Regions from separate parts of the Gudongella sp. QWL-04 genome, predicted to be linked through region 2. Evidence: riboswitches for the same ligand, from Rfam matches in the RefSeq annotation. Region 2 holds a riboswitch; the other holds the start of a gene.

Region 1 (9,222 bases), 530 kb from region 2:
TGATTAGTATGAAATTAGCTTCGGTGGCATATGCCTGGAGAATCTTGAACTGCGCTAAGGCACTAAGTAAGTGCCTTCTTTCTCTCTCTATGTACTCCTTTGAGCTTTCAACAAACTCCTTATCCTTGAATATAATCTCAGATGCTGCGGCTGCAAATGAATTTATACTCCATGGCATTTGAGTATCAGTAATCATCTTGGCAATTATAGCATCAGCACAGCAGTATCCAAGTCTTATTCCGGGAATACCAAAGAATTTTGTTGCAGCTCTTATTACCCCAACATTTTTATAGTTGGATGCTTGAAATAACTGTATGCTGTCATAATATATCGGGCAGAATTCATAAAAGGCCTCATCAAGAAGCAAAAATGCATTTTTCTTTGATATGATGCCATATATCTCGAGTAAGGTTTCCTTGGGGATCCTTCTTCCTGTAGGATTATTTGGGTTCCCAAGTATCACAAGATCTCCTTTTTCAACTATTTCAAACATCTCAGGTTTTATCATAAAATCCATGCCAGGACTGATTCTTATTGTTTCTTTTTTGTGTACTGAAGCCCTTTCAACATATTCAGAAAATGAAGGAATCGCAACAACTACTCTTTCAAATGACATAATAAAGCTGTCAATTATCTCGACTGCTCCATTACCAGCTATTACATTACTGTCGTTACACCCAAGATATTCTGATAGGTTGCTTTTAAGCACTCTATATTTTATATCAGGATAGGATCTCAAACCTTCAAAGCTTTTAATCAACTGTACCTCAAGACCCTTAGGGTATCCTATGGGATTTATGTTGCTGCTAAAATCTATGATATCATTTCTTTTATTTCCGAAGTATGTTAGTATATCTCCGCCATGTTTCATATGGGACCTCCAATTATATTAGGTACGATATCAATATCCAAAACAAAATAACTCCAATCTCAGTGCGGTACATTATTTCCACCACACTTTTTACATGTTTTTCACTTGATGCTTCACATTTGTCTCCGAGGAATGGTTTATCAACAAAGACACCTCCATAATAACTCCCCCCTCCAAGTCTGATCCTGAGAAGTCCTGCCGCAGCGCTTTCAGGCCAGCCGCTGTTGGGGCTTTTATGTTTATAGTGATCTCTTATTAAAATCCTGTAGCCATTCTTTAAGTCAAATTTCCCGATAGACGTTAGTACCATCATCAATGAAGTGATCCTTGATGGCAAAATATTTAGGATATCATCTGTTCTTGCTGGGAAATATCCTAAATATCTGTATTTATGGTTTTTATAACCAAGCATAGAGTCCATTGTATTTGCAAACTTATATGCCACTCCTCCAGCAGGTCCGAGGAGCATCATATAAAACAGAGGGGCTATTATACCATCTGACGTGTTCTCAGATACAGTCTCTACCAATGCTTTATAAATATCCTCTTCTTTCAATTTATCGGTATCTCTCCCCACGATGTAAGACAATCTTACCCTTCCTTCATTCAAGGATCTTTTCAACGCCTTGGTAACCTCGAAAGCCTCGGAATGTAGATCTCTTGCCGCAACACATGAATATACTAAATACGAACTCAGTAAGAAGTGTAATACCCTATTGGAATCAAGCAATTTTAATAGGGAAAACGGCAGGAAGAAACCTATGAATAGATTTATAGAAACGATCAAAAGACCGGCAACCGCTAAACCAAGATCATTATGCACTATATTTCTAACTATTTTCTCCTCAAGGCATATTAGCTTGCCCATTGCCCTCACAGGGTGAGGAAAGCTTTTTGGGTCTCCTATAAGAATATCTAAGATTACACCTGCAATTATTTCTACCATCCTATATACCTGCATGTTTGTAAATAATATCCATGTCTATATTAGCTCTAACTACTTCTGCTAGTTTTTCAAGCTCTTCTTCAAGTTCATCCCGAGTCTGAGATCCATCTTCACATTTTTTTGTTTTATCTGTCAGAGTATCTTCATCTGCTATATTCAGGTCTATGTATGGTATTATCCCTACTACAGGTATATCAATAAGCTTCTCCAGCATTTCGATCCCAGACTCAAGCAATGATCTATCGCCTCTGAATTTGTTGAACACAATTCCCTTTATCCTCCTTCTATCTTCATGTTCAAGGAGCATAACTGTACCATATACAGCAGCAAATGATCCTCCCCTGTCGATGTCAGTTACAAGAAGAACTGGAGCATCTGCAATCTTTGCCATACCCATGTTCACAATGTCATCTTTATTAAGGTTTATTTCAGCGGGGCTTCCCGCTCCTTCTATAATAACCAGCTCATTAAGGACTTCAATTTCCTTATACCTTTCTGTTATCATTTCTCTTAATACAGCTTTATCCCTAAAATACTCGGCAGAGGTCGTTGATCCGGAGTCATCACCATTGATTATAAGCCTAGAACTCAAGTCTGAATTTGGTACAAGTAGTATTGGGTTCATATTTTCGTGGGGTTCAAGACCTGCTGCCCATGCTTGAAGTGCTTGAGCAATTGCTATCATTTTGCCGTCTTTTGTCATGTGGTATTTGCTACTCATGTTCTGTGCCTTAAATGGGTAAACCTTTACTCCATCTTGCTTGAATATCCTGCATAAGGCTGTACATAGAATACTCTTACCTGCAGAGGAAGTAGTCCCCTGTACCATTATTGCTCCCATATCCTAACCTCCCTTTGAATTAAAAAAAGCACCTATCGTCAGATAAGTGCTAAAATACTTAATTATAGACATTTCTTATCCTTCGTAAGAAAAATGACGAATCATGTATCCTGACTTAGGTATCATTGCTAAATGCAGCCTTCCCGGTTACCCAGTGGCGTATAGCATCAGCTCCTCCAATACAGTTGCGAGACAGTGCGGGATTCTCACCCGTCTTCCATATATTATTCAGTTACTGATGATTATATATTATGCGATCCTATTTTGCAAATATAGGTTGCAATGACATCAGTACTCAAATAATTTATTGCTCTGAGATTATTTGAATTCTTTCAATCTTTTCAACATAGGCGTCAATATCAAACTTCCTCTCCAAGCCTTTATCATTCATATATCTTATTTTGCCGAATATTGGTCTTTCTGCCCAGGGTCTGTCGTGCTTCCCAAAGCACCAGGCTATTCCCGCGAAGCTGTTAGGATCTCTTCCGTCAAGTGCATATTTATTGTTAAGGTACAATGCAATATTGAAAGCCTCCTCCGGATTCATCGACCACTCTATGAATTTTTTCCCCCAGTACATCCTCATATAACCATGCATCTCCCCAGTAATTCTAAGCTGAGTTTGTGCTGCATTCCAATATGGGTCATGAGTTTCAGACATCTCAAGCTGCTCAAGAGTATATATCCAGGTTCTTTTATCTTTCTTATGCATCACTAATGACTGGGTAGCCCAGCTGGGTAAACAGTCATAGGTATCATAACGGTCATTATAGTATACGAAGTTGAAGGCAAGCTCTCTTCTCACTATTAGCTCATCTATGAAGTTTTCCTTCCCGGGAGAATCAATATCCTTTACTGCATTGTATATATCTATTGGAGAAATTTGCCCAAAATGAAGATAGGCGCTAAGACCTGAGGAAAAGTCCTTGTCCGGATGGTTTTTCAACGTATCATAATTACAAAGCTTATTCTCAATAAAATCATCCAGTCTTTTCTTTGCCTCAGAGTACCCTCCCCTTTTATTCTTTATCGGGGGTACGGATTTATCTATATCTAAAGTATTTAAAGCTTCATCAATGTCTGCTACTATCCCTTTAATATCGGATAAAAGTTCATTATTGAACTTGTTAGTTATAGTTGGAGTCTCTTCAAGGTCATTATACTCCTCAAGTCTTTGCATTATCTTTTTTCTTATGGTAGCAGCTGAGTATTCCTCTTTGATAGAAGCTTCCTCTATAGGAACAACAAGATCCGACTCAACCTGGTAAAAGGCACAACCTGCTTTTTCAGCAACTATTTCTCTCCAATGCCTTTCTACTCTTAAATAGCCTCTGTCAGTAACTATTACACTCGCCTTCTCACCAAGAAGTAATGCAGTCTCATAAGGGCTCCCCTTGGCAATTACAAATCCTATCCCTGCCTTCTCGAGATCTGCTTTCACTTCTTTAAGCCCCTCCATCATGAAGATGTAGTGCCTTAGATTAGCCTCAGGAAATCCATCGGTAAGTCCAAAGTAAACCAGAAGAGGTTTGCAAAGAACATTTGCCACTTGGATAGAAAAATAAAGGGCTTGGTTAGCCCTTGTTCTTTGAGAGTGCTGCATCCAATATAAAATGTAATCTCCATCCTTATTAGATGCTTTGTTTAGATGTTTTAGCCTGCTGGTGTGCATATATCTCTCCCCCAAATCATGCTGCAAATTCATTCTAAAGTGTAATAAGAGTTTTGAGAAAATTCATTATAGGCTCCTCAAATGCATGCACTACTTCGATCATGATCAGTAGAATTACAACTATCTCAAGATATTTCGACATCCTTGAGTGCTGTAGATCTGCAATTACCTCAGCTGTATCAAGAAGTGCATCGATTTTAGCATTTAGCTTATCATATCTATCGTCCAGTTCGTATAGCTCTGCAAGCTCATCAAAGAAAACCTCCGCTTCCTTTTCCTTCCAGGTTATGGATGGCTTATCCAGCATCATAATGTAGGAAATGGTGGTATGCTTGAATGCAAGGATCTTCCCAATGGCAGAAATCGTCCTCTTTTCACTTGTCTTCACCTTCCCATTTCTAAGGCTGACGACAGTTCCTTCTATCTCATCGAATACCCTGTCGATGTTAATCTCAATGATCTCAAGAGCTACAGACTTGGCAAGAACAAGAGCTGTCATATCTATGTGGAACTTCTTTATTATGTTATTCCTGTACTCCTGAAACTCCAGCTGGCTTTCCTCTGTTTCAGCGTCCTCAATTAATGTATATGTCTCAACCTCCCCATAGACTATGTCTGCGTTAATGCTCTTTATGCTTCCTGGGACTGCCTTGATTTCCCTGATGAATTCCAGCATTTCATCATCTTCATAGTTCAGGAATACAAGTACGCCAAAATGATAAAGATAAACGGCTTTACCTATAGTACTGTCCTTCTTGACAATAAGCGGTTCTTCCCACTTAATTTTCTTTGTGATCCCAAAATATTTCCCAATCTCTAGGATATTCAATTCACTGCATATACCCTTGGCGGTAAATTTGTACTTCATCATATTCTTCACTCTCTTTTCGTATAATCACTGCATAATATATACCCTAAGATGAACAAACTATTGCAGCATCACCGCTTAATTGGAAAAGGAGCAGTGTTTTCTGCTCCCTAGATTCTACTAATTTTATTAAGCTTCCTCAAGCTGCTCAATTACATATGTTGGAAGCGCAAAACAGCCTCTGTGAAGCTCTGTATTGTAGTATTTTGTATTTAATCCGAAGGACTCCCAGGATTCTGGCTTATGATCTTTTAATGGATCGAGTACTTTGCTTGCATATCCGAAAAGCCAGTGACCACTGGCATAGGTAGGCATGTGGAACTGGTATACCTTACAAACAGGAAATATTGCTTTAAGTTTTGCATGGGCCTTCTTCATCTCTCTTGCATAGTTTGGGTAATATGGGCTCTCGTGTTGATTGATCAATATCCCCTTATCATTCAGTGCATTGTAGCAGTCCGTATAGAATTCTCTTGTGAAAAGCCCTTCTCCAGGACCAATTGGGTCTGTCGAATCCACGAGTATCAGGTCGTAGTAACCTTTTTTTTCCTTGACATACTTTATACCGTCAACGTAATGGTGATGCACCCTAGGATCATCAAGCTTGCATGCTGTTTGAGGCAGGTATTCCCTGCACAACTGGACGACTCTTTCATCTATTTCCACAAAATCTATATGCTCAATATGGCTATACCTTGTAAGCTCTCTAATTGTTCCGCCGTCTCCACCGCCTATTACCATAATCTTCTTGATCTCAGGATTCACTGCAAGTGGCACGTGAACTATCATGTCATGATATATAAACTCGTCCTTTTCATTTACCATCATCAAGCCATCAAGGGTAAAGAACCTACCAAAATCATAGGACTCAAAAAAAGCGATCTTCTGGAATGGGGTTTCTTCTGAATATATCTGTGCCTTAACCTTTATCTTAAACTCACAGGTATCTGTACTTTTTTCCGAAAACCAAAGCTCCACAATATCCCTCCTCAATAGTCTATCCCGTAATTTCTTCCATAATAGATTTCGTGCATTTCTTCATTAAGCTTATCCAGTATGTCTCTTTTTTGTCTTCCTGTAAGATCCTCTTCCTTGATCTCAAAAAGGTAGTTGTCAAGCTCAAGCTCCTTAAGCATCATCTTCGTATGGAATATGTTCTCCTGGTAAACATTTACATCTATGCTGTTGTATTTATTAAGATTCTCTTTAGAGATATAGTCCTGTATTGAGTTGATTTTGTGATCCTTGAAATGCTTTGTTCCATCCAGATCTCTGGTGAACCCTCTTATCCTATAATCGCAAATTACAATATCTGAGTCAAAACTCTCAAATAGAAAATCAAGGGCTTTTAGAGGAGATATCTGACCACATGTTGATACGTCAAGATCTACTCTAAATGTCATGATACCCTTGTCAGGATGGTATTCTGGGTAAGTATGGACGCTGATATGACTCTTATCTAGGTGACCTATGACATTCCTTGGACTCGCAATAACTTCCCCCAAATTGCATGACGGATCCACACATACGTCAGGAAGTTTTTCCTCTGTAATAAGGAGGTTAACACTTGCTCCCTGAGGGACATAGTCCTGCTTTGCTATATTTAGTAGATTCGCACCAATGATCCTTGTTACCTCAGTAAGGATCTCAGTCAATCTGGTGGAATTGTATTGCTCATCGATATATTCGATGTATTTTTGCTTATCCTCAGGCGTTACAGCATAACATACGTCATAAATATTGAAGCTGAGAGTCTTAGTCAGGTTATTAAATCCATACAATTGTAGTTTTTCCATTTTCCATCCCTTTCATTCTGGAATAAATTGAAATCCATGATTATTTTACATTTTATGGACTGCTGTTGCAAGACTTTGACAAAAAAACCGAGAGACTATCCTCCTTGCTGCAAGTCCAGACTAGAGCTTCTTATTACTTAACTACCACTTTTCGTAGTGGATCATCTTCTTATCGTATCTATTTGTTGCAGGTTTGATCTCTCCAGGCACGCCTATTGGAAGCACTGCCACAGGAACTATGTTTCCCGGAAGATCAAGAAGCTCCTTAGTTTTCTCAACTCTATTTTTGTCAGGGTAAATGCCAACCCAAACTGACCCCAACCCCATCTCTGTTACTTGCAGGAGCATGTTCTGGATGGCAGCGGAACAATCCTGGATCCAAAAGCCTTCATACGTCTGACGATTTAGGTCTCCGCATACAACTATAGCAACAGGTGCTTCTTTTAGCATCTGTGCATACTGATGAAATTTAGGGAATTCAAGCATTGTCGATTTATTCCTAACAACTATGAAATGCCAAGGTCGTTCATCTCCAGCAGATGGAGCTGCCATGCCGGCTTTTATAATTTCCTCAACCATTGCGTCAGAGATATCGTTATCAAGGTATTTTCGAATGCTTCGCCTTTTGAATATTGAGTTCATCTTAATTCCTCCTGTTATATCAATATATTAGCTAAATAGATTTGAATGCTGCTACTCACAAATATGATAACATATTTAAAATCAATAAACCGCCTAAATCTGGCGGTTTATCGATAATTATAATATTTAATTACTGTTCCAAGCCCCTCTTCTCATCATTCCGCCCTGACCCTGCCCTTTTTGACCGCCAAAGCCTCCTCGGAAACCTTCACCATCTCTGTTTCCGAATAACCCGGTGCCCTGCATTACTCTCATCTGTGTTCCGTCGCATGCTTCAAGCTTAGCTATGATCTCATCTGCTCTTTCCTGAGTCAGTTTGCCAAGTCCTACCATTTCCTGAAGCATAGCCTTTTTCGCTTTCAGCATTTCCTCGCTGAATTTTATATAGAAGGATTCACCTTCAGCTAGTGCTAGCTCTCCAAACCTTTTGTCTTGCTCATTCCTGTAAGCATATGCCTCCTGCTCGGTCATCCCCTTCATTTCTCCAAATGTCTTTGCAGGACTCCAGCTTACTTCAGCAAATGCTACGCTCATCGTACCGAATAGCATAACTGCTGCTACCAATACTAAAACTGTTTTTTTCATCTCAACACACTCCTTTGTATTCATCTGTAACTGATGACTAAAGTATATATAAAAGTTATGTTGAAATTGTGATGAAAATATATATTTTTTGTTGGATCATTCCTTTTTTTTACTGATCTCAAACCAAAAGGTAGTACCAGCTCCAGGCTTACTTTCAACTCCAAATTCTGATCGATGGGCTTCAAGGATGCCTTTTACTATAGCTAATCCGATGCCTGATCCTTTAACTCCTGAACCGCTTTTGTCAACCTTGTAGTATCTTTCCCATATAAAGGGAATCTCCTCCTCAGAAATTCCTCTGCCTGTATCCCTTACCTCAAGCCTGACTGCAGTAGTTAAGTCCTCTATTAATATTGAGACTTTCCCTCCGGATTCAGTGTGGTTGATGGCATTTGTAATCAGGTTATGAAAGACCTGTTGTAGTCTTTTTGGGTCGTAGCGTGCAATTTGGGAATCCTTGTCTGTCAACAACACAAGCTCAATACCCTTCTTCTCTGCTGTCATGATGTATTTCCCAACAGCTGTCTGTGCATCAGCCACAATGTCTCCCTCTACTGGATTTATCTCAGCATAGCCTGCCTGGATTTGAGAGAGATTTAAAATATCATCTACCATTACCCCTAGTCTGTCAGTTTCCTCTATGATTACATCAAGACTTTCTCTTCTGTTATCTGTTTGTTCATATTGAACGTCTCTGGCAAGCTCTGCATAGCCCCTTATGAGTCCTAGTGGGGTCCTGAGCTCATGGGATACATTAGCGACTAAATCCTTCCTTAACTTGTCCAGCTTGGATAGCTGATCGGCCATCCTGTTGAAGTTTTTTGCCAGTTCGCCTAATTCATCCCTGGAAGATACCTCTGCCCGAGCATCCATATTCCCTTCCGACAACTGATTGACTGTTCGGTTTAGCTCTCTTACAGGCTTTAATAGCATCCTTGCAATAAAGGTACCTATAGCTGCTGACAGTATTAGAAGCAAAAGCGATATCCCAATCAGCTGGT
Region 2 (9,222 bases):
CATAGGTATTTTAATAGCTGTTTCAAGATTCCTTGCTATCAGTTCTGGAGGCAGTCCCCTTGTCTCCTTTCCAAACACGAAGAAGCTCCCATCCTCATAAGTAAATTCTGAGTATACTCTGCTTGCCTTTGTAGTTGCATAATAAAATTTGGATCCCGGGTTCTTCTCCATTACTTCATCAAGGCTGTCATAGTAGCTGATTTCCACAAGATGCCAATAATCAAGACCAGATCTTTTCAGATATTTGTCGCTGACTGAGAATCCTAGAGGTCTTACCAGATGAAGCCTTGTCCCAGTCAACGCACATGTCCTGGCTATACTGCCGGTATTGTGAGGGATTTCAGGTTCTACCAATACTATATTAAGAGCCATTGTATCCTCCGATCAAAATACATATTTTTCTATTGCAAGCGCTGCTCCATCTTCATCATTACTGCTTGTAACAAAGTCTGCCTGCTCCTTAACTATATCTTCAGCATTTCCCATTGCGACTCCTACGCCAGCAAATTTTATCATGGAAATGTCATTTTCATTGTCGCCTATAGCCATAACCTCATCAGCTTTTATACCAAGTCGTTCACACAGAAGTTTCACTGCTGATCCTTTAGACACTCCTTTATCCATTACCTCCAGATTGTCTCTCCAGCTCTTTGAAAGCTCTACAGACTTAAGCTTTTCCAAGGTTCTCCTCAGTTGGATCAGCTTGTCCTGGTCCTTATCTATGAAGAGGAACTTGTATATTTTAAGCTGTTCATCATTTATAATATCCTCCGGCGAATCATAAAGCTTTATATCTATTGATTGGCCTTTCAGCTTTTCAGTTGTGGGCGTATAATAATCAACGATCTCCTTGACATAAGTCTTAGTGAAGAAGGTATCCTCATTGTAAAAATGAAAATATATACCCATCTGATGTCCTGTTTCCATTACACTTTCGATATCTTTCCTGGAAATTGGACGGTCTATAACCTTATTTAGATCCTTATCGACCACCACAGCTCCGTTGCAGGCTGCTATATAGCTTTCAAGGCCCAGTTCTTTAGAGTAATGCACAGCCGACTTCAATACTCTGCCGGTTGCAATTATAACCTCTATCTTCTTTTTTTTCGCTAACTCAATTGCTTCTCTCGTTCTTTTAGTAAGCAGGTTTTGTTTATTTAACAGTGTTCCATCCATATCTATTGCGATTAGTTTTATGCTCATTTCAATCCTCCCAACAACTTAAATATAACATATCACCAGACAAAATAAAACAAAAAGACCGGCTTGCACCGGTCTATATTTTACGTATCTCTGTTATAACTGCTTCAGTGTCAGCAACCTCGATAAGTCCCATAAATCTCATTTCGTCAAGTATTTTGTTTGCCTCTCCGCCAGTAAAATCAAACTCTTCGTCAGATCGTGACAGTCTAATAACCTTAATTCCCTTTTCAAGAGCTGCCTTCGCCAGTTTAAGATTCAATAGATTTCCACTTCCCATAGGAGTAGGTGATATTACCACTGCATGAGAGTTCATTATTTGATCAAGAGCTTTCCTGAAAGCCCTTTCAGATATCCCAGAGAAGGGTTTTTCCTCAATCAATGTCAATCTAAGTGCTTTGCCGTGCTGCCAGTCAGTATCGCCGACATTGATCACACCCAGACTTAAATCATGTCCCTCCTGGTTTAGCCTGTGCATCAGTTCAAGACTTGTTCCCCCTCCGCCAATTATATGGATCCTTCTTTTTTCTGATCCCTTTAATCTTCTCTTGATCTCAATCGGCGTCACTGTGACATTCCCTGTATACCTGCTCGTTTCCACGGCTACCCTCATTCCATAGGTATTTTCTATATTTCCCGGTGTTATGACGGCTTCTGGGCTTCCCTGAGCAACTATCTCTCCGTCCTTCATAAGTAATATCCTGTCTGAATACCTAGAGGCGAGATTTATGTCATGGATAACCAGCACTATTGCCAGTTCCTTTTCAGAATTCAATCTTTTTAATAGCTCTAGTATTTCTATCTGATGGTTTATATCCAAATGTGAAGTAGGTTCGTCGAGAAGCATGATAGAAGTGTTCTGTGCTAGTGACTTAGCAATAAAAACCCGCTGTCTTTCTCCACCTGATATCTCAGTGATGAGTCTGTCCTTTATGTGTAATGTATTAGTTCTTTCCATGGCTTCATAAGCAAGATCCAGATCATTGGAATCTTCCTTTGCGAATCTCCCCAAAAAAGGGTGACGCCCCATCAGGACTACCTCTTCAACGGTAAACTCAAAATCCAGCGAAGTATCCTGAGGAACCATAGCTATTCTTTGTGCGATCTCCTTACGCTTATAGGTATCCAGTGATTTCCCCATGAGGATTATCTCTCCGCTGTCAGGAATGTAAACATGGCTCAGGGTTTTAAGCAATGTTGATTTACCTGAGCCATTTGGACCGATTATGCTCAGGAACTCACCCTTATTCACTTCAAGACTAACATCTTTAACAACAGGTTTTCTTGAATATGAATATACTATTCTACTTGCTTCTAATACAGTCATAGGTATACACCAGGCTTCCTATAATGATTTTTTCTTGTTTCTTAAAAGGAATATAAAAAATGGGCCTCCAAAAAGAGCTGTTATGATACCTACAGGGATCTCAACAGGCGATATTGCTGTCCTTGCAACAGTATCCGCAAATATCATGAATATTCCACCGCCTATTGCAGATACAGGCAATAATATCCTATGATCCGGGCCTGTAATAAGCCTTGCCATATGGGGGATTATGAGGCCTACAAAACCGATTATCCCACTTACGGATACTACCGTTGACGTTAGGAAGGTACCAATAAGCAACACATATAGCTTTGTTCTTTCTACGTTCACTCCAAGAGACTTAGCAGATTCCTCTCCCATAAGCATTATGTTTATATCCCGGGAAAAATATAAAAGGAGCAGCATGCTTAAAAAAACAGGAAATGCTAGAGCTGTTACAGGTGACCACCCTTTCCCTGCAAGACTTCCAAGAGTCCAATAAATTATCTTTGTCATATCCTTATTGAATATTACCATCAGGAAGGACATTACAGCAGTAAGAAACTGACCTACTGCTACTCCCGCAAGCAAAAGGGTCGTAACCGGCACCTGATTTTTGATCTTTCCTATGTTGTATACAAATGCTACAGCGATCAAAGCCCCAAGAAAGGCCGCCAAGGATATCCCAGAAAAACCTGCTAAGCTCATCTCAAGCTTAGTAATTATTGCTATGGTTGCTCCAAGTGCAGCCCCAGAAGAGATCCCTAGTATATAGGGATCTGCCATAGGATTTTTAAGAAGTCCCTGAAAGGCACCTCCGGAGATCGACAATGCCGACCCAACAAGAACACCTAAAATGACTCTGGGAAGCCTAACATTCCAGATAATTGAATTTGCTGCTGAGGATATGCCATCCAGATCTACAAAGTTATCGAGAACAGGTAATTTTGATCCTACAACTCTGAAGGCGTCAAATATGCTGATGTCAGCAGAGCCCAGGGCGCTTGCTGCTCCGACTGCAATAACTAGAACTGCAATCATAGCTGCTGTTACGATCCCGTAGGAGCTCCTCTTTATCTTACCTTTCATTCCACTCACAGCCTTTACTTAATTTCAGGATGGATAGCCTTCATCAATATTTCAAGGGCCTCAATTATTCTAGGTCCCGGCCTTGACATTATGTTGCCGTCCAATAGATATATCTGTCCGTTCTTTATTGCATCTATGTTTTCATACCCGGGTCTTTCCTTGATCGACTCTACAGTCTTTTCCGGCAGATCGTTTGCTGTCAGGTATACCTGTGGATTTCTTTCTATAAGCTGTTCAAGATCAAACTGAGGATATTCGCTTTCAGCATCCCCAGCCACATTGACTCCTCCTGCCAGCAATATAAGTTGATCGACGAAGGATCCAGGCCCTGCAGCCATCAACGGCTCATGCCAGATTTCGTAAAATACCTTCTTTGTTTCAAGTCCTTTTACTTTTTCAATAAGCTCAGCCTCTTTATCCAGCATTCCCTTTGAAAGTGCTTCTGCTTCAGCGCTGTTTCCTGTAAGTAATCCTATCCTTCCAATGGTTTCAATGATCTCTTCTATGCTCTCAGGTTCAAAGCCTGCAATCTGTATTCCTGCCTCTACAAGTCTTTGCGTTTCCTCTGTTATCCCTTCTCCATAATTGATGACCAGATCCGGCTCGAGCTCTATTATCCTCTCCAGGTTCATTCCGTTGAAATCACCTATCTTTTCAATTTGCAGCACTTCTTCAGGATAATCATCGAAGGTTGTAACTCCAATGACTCTATCACCAGCCCCTATTGCAAAGAGTATTTCAGTATTACTCGGAGCCAGCGATATTATCCTCTGAGCAGGTCCCTCCAATACAATCTCATTACCAAAATCATCCAATACCGAAATTCCTGCGGTTTCTGGAGCCTCTGCAGGTGTTTCCTGAGTAATCTCTCCTGTTTCTTCCTTTGGTGCACAGCCAGATAATAAGGTAACTGCCAGAACTATAGCGATCATAAGTATGATCCATCTTTTTTTCATTATTTCCCTCTCCCTTCAGTTATTAGAAAACAAAAAACCTGTCCGGAGACAGGCTGATAGCAATTAATTATATCCCTCCCTCCGAGGCAAAAACCAAAGGCTTTTGCATACACAGGCAGATATCCTGACTTACGGATCATCCTAATTTCAGCGCCTTCCCGGTTCCCCAGTGGCATAAAGCTGATTTCGTTCCCGTTCACAGTAGCGGGGGCTGTAGTGGATTTCAACCACTTTCCCTTTTAAATCTCATAGAGATACCCATGTGACATATTCAACTGTCGTAATCATATCAAAGTTCTGCTCCTATGGCAATACCTCAGGTAAAACTCCATCTTCAGGTAGTATGACCGGAATTGGGTCAAATGTAACTGGCGGTTCAACTACCAGCTCAATGACAGTTACAGGTCCTACTTTGTAAATAAAATCCTTTTCTCTGTAATAATCAGAGGATATTATCTCTCTGCTCACTACCTCGCCATTTTTGATTATCGACTTATAGGTGCTGACCTTGTAACCTGTTCTTCCCTCCTGAATCAGCTCTCTGGTTCCCGGTGTTAACGATGGATCCAGGTTTTCTTGTACCTTATATGGTATTGTTGAGAGAAGCTGTGTATCAATTTTTACTGTATAATCTCTTTCTTTAAGATCACCATAGATATAGAAGTAGACTCTGGAACCTATGACCTCTGAGTCGATATATACTGGATAATCAAAGTTGTTCTTGAATCTTAGATCCAGATACCCTGTGGCTACAGCTCCGTCTGTTCCCCTGGGTACGTATGCAGGAGGCATAGAGTGTGGGTGCCTTTCAATGATTTCAAGGTCTGCAAGAAGAAGAGCGTTATAAAGTGTAGTCGATGTCTGGCAAACTCCTCCGCCCATACCTGGAGTCAGTTCTCCGTTGAGTATAACTGGAGCTTCCTGGTAGCCTGCATCTGCTCTTCTGGGACCAGTGGTCTCATTGTAAGAAAGCTCATCTCCAGGCATCAAAAGGATACCCTTAAAAGCCTTGGCTGACAACCTTATATTGTTGACTCTTCCAGGAGCGCTGCCTTTAAAGCTTGTTGAGAATTCTGCTATCTTACCGTTTATCCTCTCGTAAAACTCAGTTTTTATTTCTGGCTCAACTATCCTTAATGGAAGCTCAACTCTTCCACCCTCAGGAATTGCAAGCTCTGCATCTTTTTTTAGGGTGTCCAGATCTACTGCCGTTCCATTTACATGCTTAGTGACTGACATTTCTCCAGCAGCAAAATCAAAGCCGGCATTTTTAGGGTCCCTCTTATATTTATCTGCTATGGCTTTCAACTCAAAATCCAGTCTTGCTTCACTGTAAAAAGCCTCAATATCTATATCGACTGGAGAATTCTCCAAATCTTGTATCCTCATGAACCTATCTATGATGTTTCCGCTTCTCCCCACTTTATATGCTTCATTTAGCGCAGTCTCATAATCATAGGTATATCCAAGCTTGGCATAGGAAATGAAGGTTTCTTCACCGGGGTGCTCATCAGATTCAACTATAATTCCTTTATTGTTAAAGCCAGCTTCAAGGCTCTGTCTCAATTTACTTTCCGCCTGTTTTCTTGTCAGGCTGCCTATTGGGATACCTGCTACCGATACGCCTTCATAATAACCATCTATATTGATTTTCCCATCAAGATAGGTATAACCTCCAAACAAGGCTCCTGACATGATAAGTAGAACGATTATTGCTGCAACTACTCTTTTATCCATTGTTGATCTCCCTTTCGTAGTAGAGACATTCAGTATTTATTGGGCAGATCTCACATCCCGGTTTTCGTGCTTTACAAATCCTCCTGCCATGAAAAATAAGAAGGTGATGCGCTTTTGTCCACATATCCTTTGGAATATTCTTCATCAGGTCTTCCTCTGTTTTTTCAACCGTCTTTGAATCTGCTAGTCCTATTCTGTTAGATACCCGAAAAACATGGGTATCAACCGCAATTGCAGGTACTCCAAATGCGTTGCTTGCAACAACGTTGGCTGTTTTTCTACCAACGCCGGGAAGAGTGATAAGCTCCTCTATAGTTTCGGGAACAGTACCACCGTACTTCTCATTGATGATTTGGCAGGTACTAACGATATTGCTGCTTTTAGAGTTTGAAAGGCCACAGGTCCTGATTCTTTTCTCAAGCTCAATCTGCCCAAGTGCTATGTAGTCCTCAGGTGCCTTAAGCTCAGCAAAAATTTCTGAAGTGACCTTATTTACTCTGACATCCGTGCATTGAGCTGACAAGATGGTCGCAATAAGGAGTTCAAAGGGTGTTGTGAAGTCCAGTTCCGGTCCTGCGTCAGGATACAGTTCAAGCAGCTTTTTTATAACCAATGCAATCTCTTTTTTTGTTAGCTTCTTTCTCATGGTCTCTCCTAAATTATCTCTATGCTTTGAAAAATGATTTCTACCCGACCATCGCCATCTATAAATCTGATTACGCTTTGGATCATCTTTCTTGCATGATCAGGCTCAGAGGATACACATGCAAATCCAATTTCAGCAGTCTGCCAGCTGTCGAACATGTCTACCTCGGCTACGGATATGTTGAACCTATGCTTTAGTCTTTCGATTATGCTTTTTAATACTTGTCTTTTTTCTTTTAAGGAACTAGCTTCAAATATTTCAAGTCTTATAGTACAAGCACCAATAAACATGATCCACCTCCATGGCTTACATATATTCATTCTACAATATATGAAAAGGAAAAAACAGGGTCAATTGTCACGGATACAAAAACCAGTGTATAAGGCATATCTGTTTAGGGCGATAATAATCTATGCAAAATATTAGAGATCCAGGACCACATGATCCTGGATCTCTAATATTTTCAGTATGATTCTACAAAAGCTTCATCTCTTCCCCAACCGCCTTAAATGCCTCAACAGCCTTGTCAAGCTGCTCCTTGCTGTGTCCGGCTGTAACCATGCATCTGAGTCTTCCTGTTCCCTTTGGTACAGTTGGGAATACTATTCCAGACACAAATACTCCCTTATCAAGAAGTCTTCTGCTGAACTCCATTGTCTTTGCCTCGTCTCCAATAATTACTGGAGTTATGGGTGTTTGACTGTTTCCTATATTAAAGCCTAATGTTCCCATCTTCTCTTTGAAGTATTTTGCGTTGTCCCAAAGCTTGTCGGTATATTCTGTTGACTCAGTAAGCATCTTCACAGCCTCGATAATTGCGCCAGCAGCTGCTGGAGGCATAGAGGTAGAGAATAGTACCGGTCTAGCTCTGTGGCTAAGCCATTCGTACATAGTGTTTGAACCTGCAACATATCCCCCAACTACTCCAATTGCCTTGGAAAGTGTTCCAATCGTAAAATCTACTCTTCCATGAAGTCCAAAGTGGTCAACGGTACCTCTTCCGCTTTCTCCAAGTACACCTGAGCCGTGAGCGTCATCAACATAGGTCATGGCTTCATATTTCTCAGCAAGCTGCACTATCTCAGGAAGTTTTGCAACGTCGCCATCCATGCTGAACACGCCGTCGGTGATAATAAGGATATTCCTGTATTTGTCTCTGGCATCCTTAAGAACTGCCTCAAGGCTGTCCATATCAGAGTGTTTATAGATCCCTTTGTCTGCTCTGGATAGTCTTGAACCGTCAATTATGGAAGCATGATTCAGTTCATCTGAGATGATTATATCTCCAGCCTCTGTAACTGCCTGAATAGTTCCTGCATTACAATTGAAGCCTGATTGATAGACGAAAGCAGCTTCTTCTCTTTTGAACTTTGAAAGAACCTCCTCCATCTCCTCATGTATGCTCATGTTGCCAATTATTGTCCTGACTGCACCGGAGCCTGCACCATACTTTTCTACAGCTGCAATCGCAGCTGCCTTAAGCCTAGGATGGTTTGCGAAGCCCAGATAGTTATTCGAGGATAGGTTGATTACGTTTTTGCCATTAAGCAGAACCTCGGGACCGCTGGCTCCTTGCAGTACAGGAAGCTTTCTGTACACTCCCTGGTCCTTTAGCTCCTGGATCTTATCCTTTAAAAATTGCAGCTCATGAATATTTGACAATTGGATCCCTCCCTGAAATTAATCGTTCTATTCGTTTAGATTATACCATAGCTTCAGTAAATTGAAAATTTAAGTATCCAGCGACCAGAATTATAAATATGGATTCCAAAGCTCGACCTCTTTTTTCTTAAGACCCTCGAGCTGCTCCTTATATTGAGACTCTCTCCCAATATTACTGATTGCGATAATTGCATTTCTTATAAGAACGCTCCTCCCCCTCCAGTTCCCAGCCATATCACCGTATTTTTTAATATATTCATTTTTGCTCATTTTCAACAGTTCTTCAATATCGACAAAGCCACCGGTTTTTACTGGCAGGAACTCTGTTATGTCTGAAAGGTTTACGCCTTTGTTCTTAGGGCAAACTGCCTGACAAGTGTCGCATCCATATATCTTAACACCCATCCTTCTTTGGAGCTCTGTTGGTATGATGTCCTTTGTTTGCGTCAGGTAAGATATGCACTTTTTAGGATTCAGAACTCCAGGCTTCTCCAATGCACCAGTGGGACAGGCATCGATACAAAGCCTGCAATCTCCACATTGACTTTCAATTGGCATAACCTCTGATGACAATTCAAGACTGGTGAGTATGTAGCCTATAAATACATAGGAACCATAGCCTGGAG

What was found. Region 2 has a riboswitch for cobalamin ahead of AC4PHB_RS01890 (ABC transporter substrate-binding protein). Riboswitches for the same ligand answer to the same signal wherever they lie in the genome.
Region 1: another riboswitch for cobalamin. It lies ahead of AC4PHB_RS11205 (cobyric acid synthase); the one in region 2 lies ahead of AC4PHB_RS01890 (ABC transporter substrate-binding protein).

Annotation. Positions count from the first base shown of each region.
Region 1 covers NZ_CM178754.1:2,241,637-2,250,858, reverse strand. The annotation lists gene AC4PHB_RS11215 (pyridoxal phosphate-dependent aminotransferase) at 1-871, opposite strand, end outside; gene cbiB (adenosylcobinamide-phosphate synthase CbiB) at 885-1,817, opposite strand; gene AC4PHB_RS11205 (cobyric acid synthase) at 1,819-2,658, opposite strand; cobalamin riboswitch at 2,744-2,925, opposite strand; gene AC4PHB_RS11200 (deoxyribodipyrimidine photo-lyase) at 2,963-4,330, opposite strand; gene AC4PHB_RS11195 (RMD1 family protein) at 4,365-5,201, opposite strand; gene speE (polyamine aminopropyltransferase) at 5,328-6,176, opposite strand; gene speD (adenosylmethionine decarboxylase) at 6,188-6,994, opposite strand; gene AC4PHB_RS11180 (nitroreductase family protein) at 7,136-7,636, opposite strand; gene AC4PHB_RS11175 (DUF2680 domain-containing protein) at 7,763-8,221, opposite strand; gene AC4PHB_RS11170 (sensor histidine kinase) at 8,318-9,222, opposite strand, start outside.
Region 2 covers NZ_CM178754.1:369,443-378,664, reverse strand. The annotation lists gene AC4PHB_RS01910 (tRNA (cytidine(34)-2'-O)-methyltransferase) at 1-372, opposite strand, end outside; gene AC4PHB_RS01905 (Cof-type HAD-IIB family hydrolase) at 385-1,203, opposite strand; gene AC4PHB_RS01900 (heme ABC transporter ATP-binding protein) at 1,277-2,527, opposite strand; gene AC4PHB_RS01895 (FecCD family ABC transporter permease) at 2,546-3,595, opposite strand; gene AC4PHB_RS01890 (ABC transporter substrate-binding protein) at 3,610-4,551, opposite strand; cobalamin riboswitch at 4,649-4,828, opposite strand; gene AC4PHB_RS01885 (VanW family protein) at 4,855-6,288, opposite strand; gene nth (endonuclease III) at 6,281-6,934, opposite strand; gene AC4PHB_RS01875 (DUF503 domain-containing protein) at 6,943-7,224, opposite strand; gene AC4PHB_RS01870 (glycine C-acetyltransferase) at 7,409-8,596, opposite strand; gene queG (tRNA epoxyqueuosine(34) reductase QueG) at 8,687-9,222, opposite strand, start outside.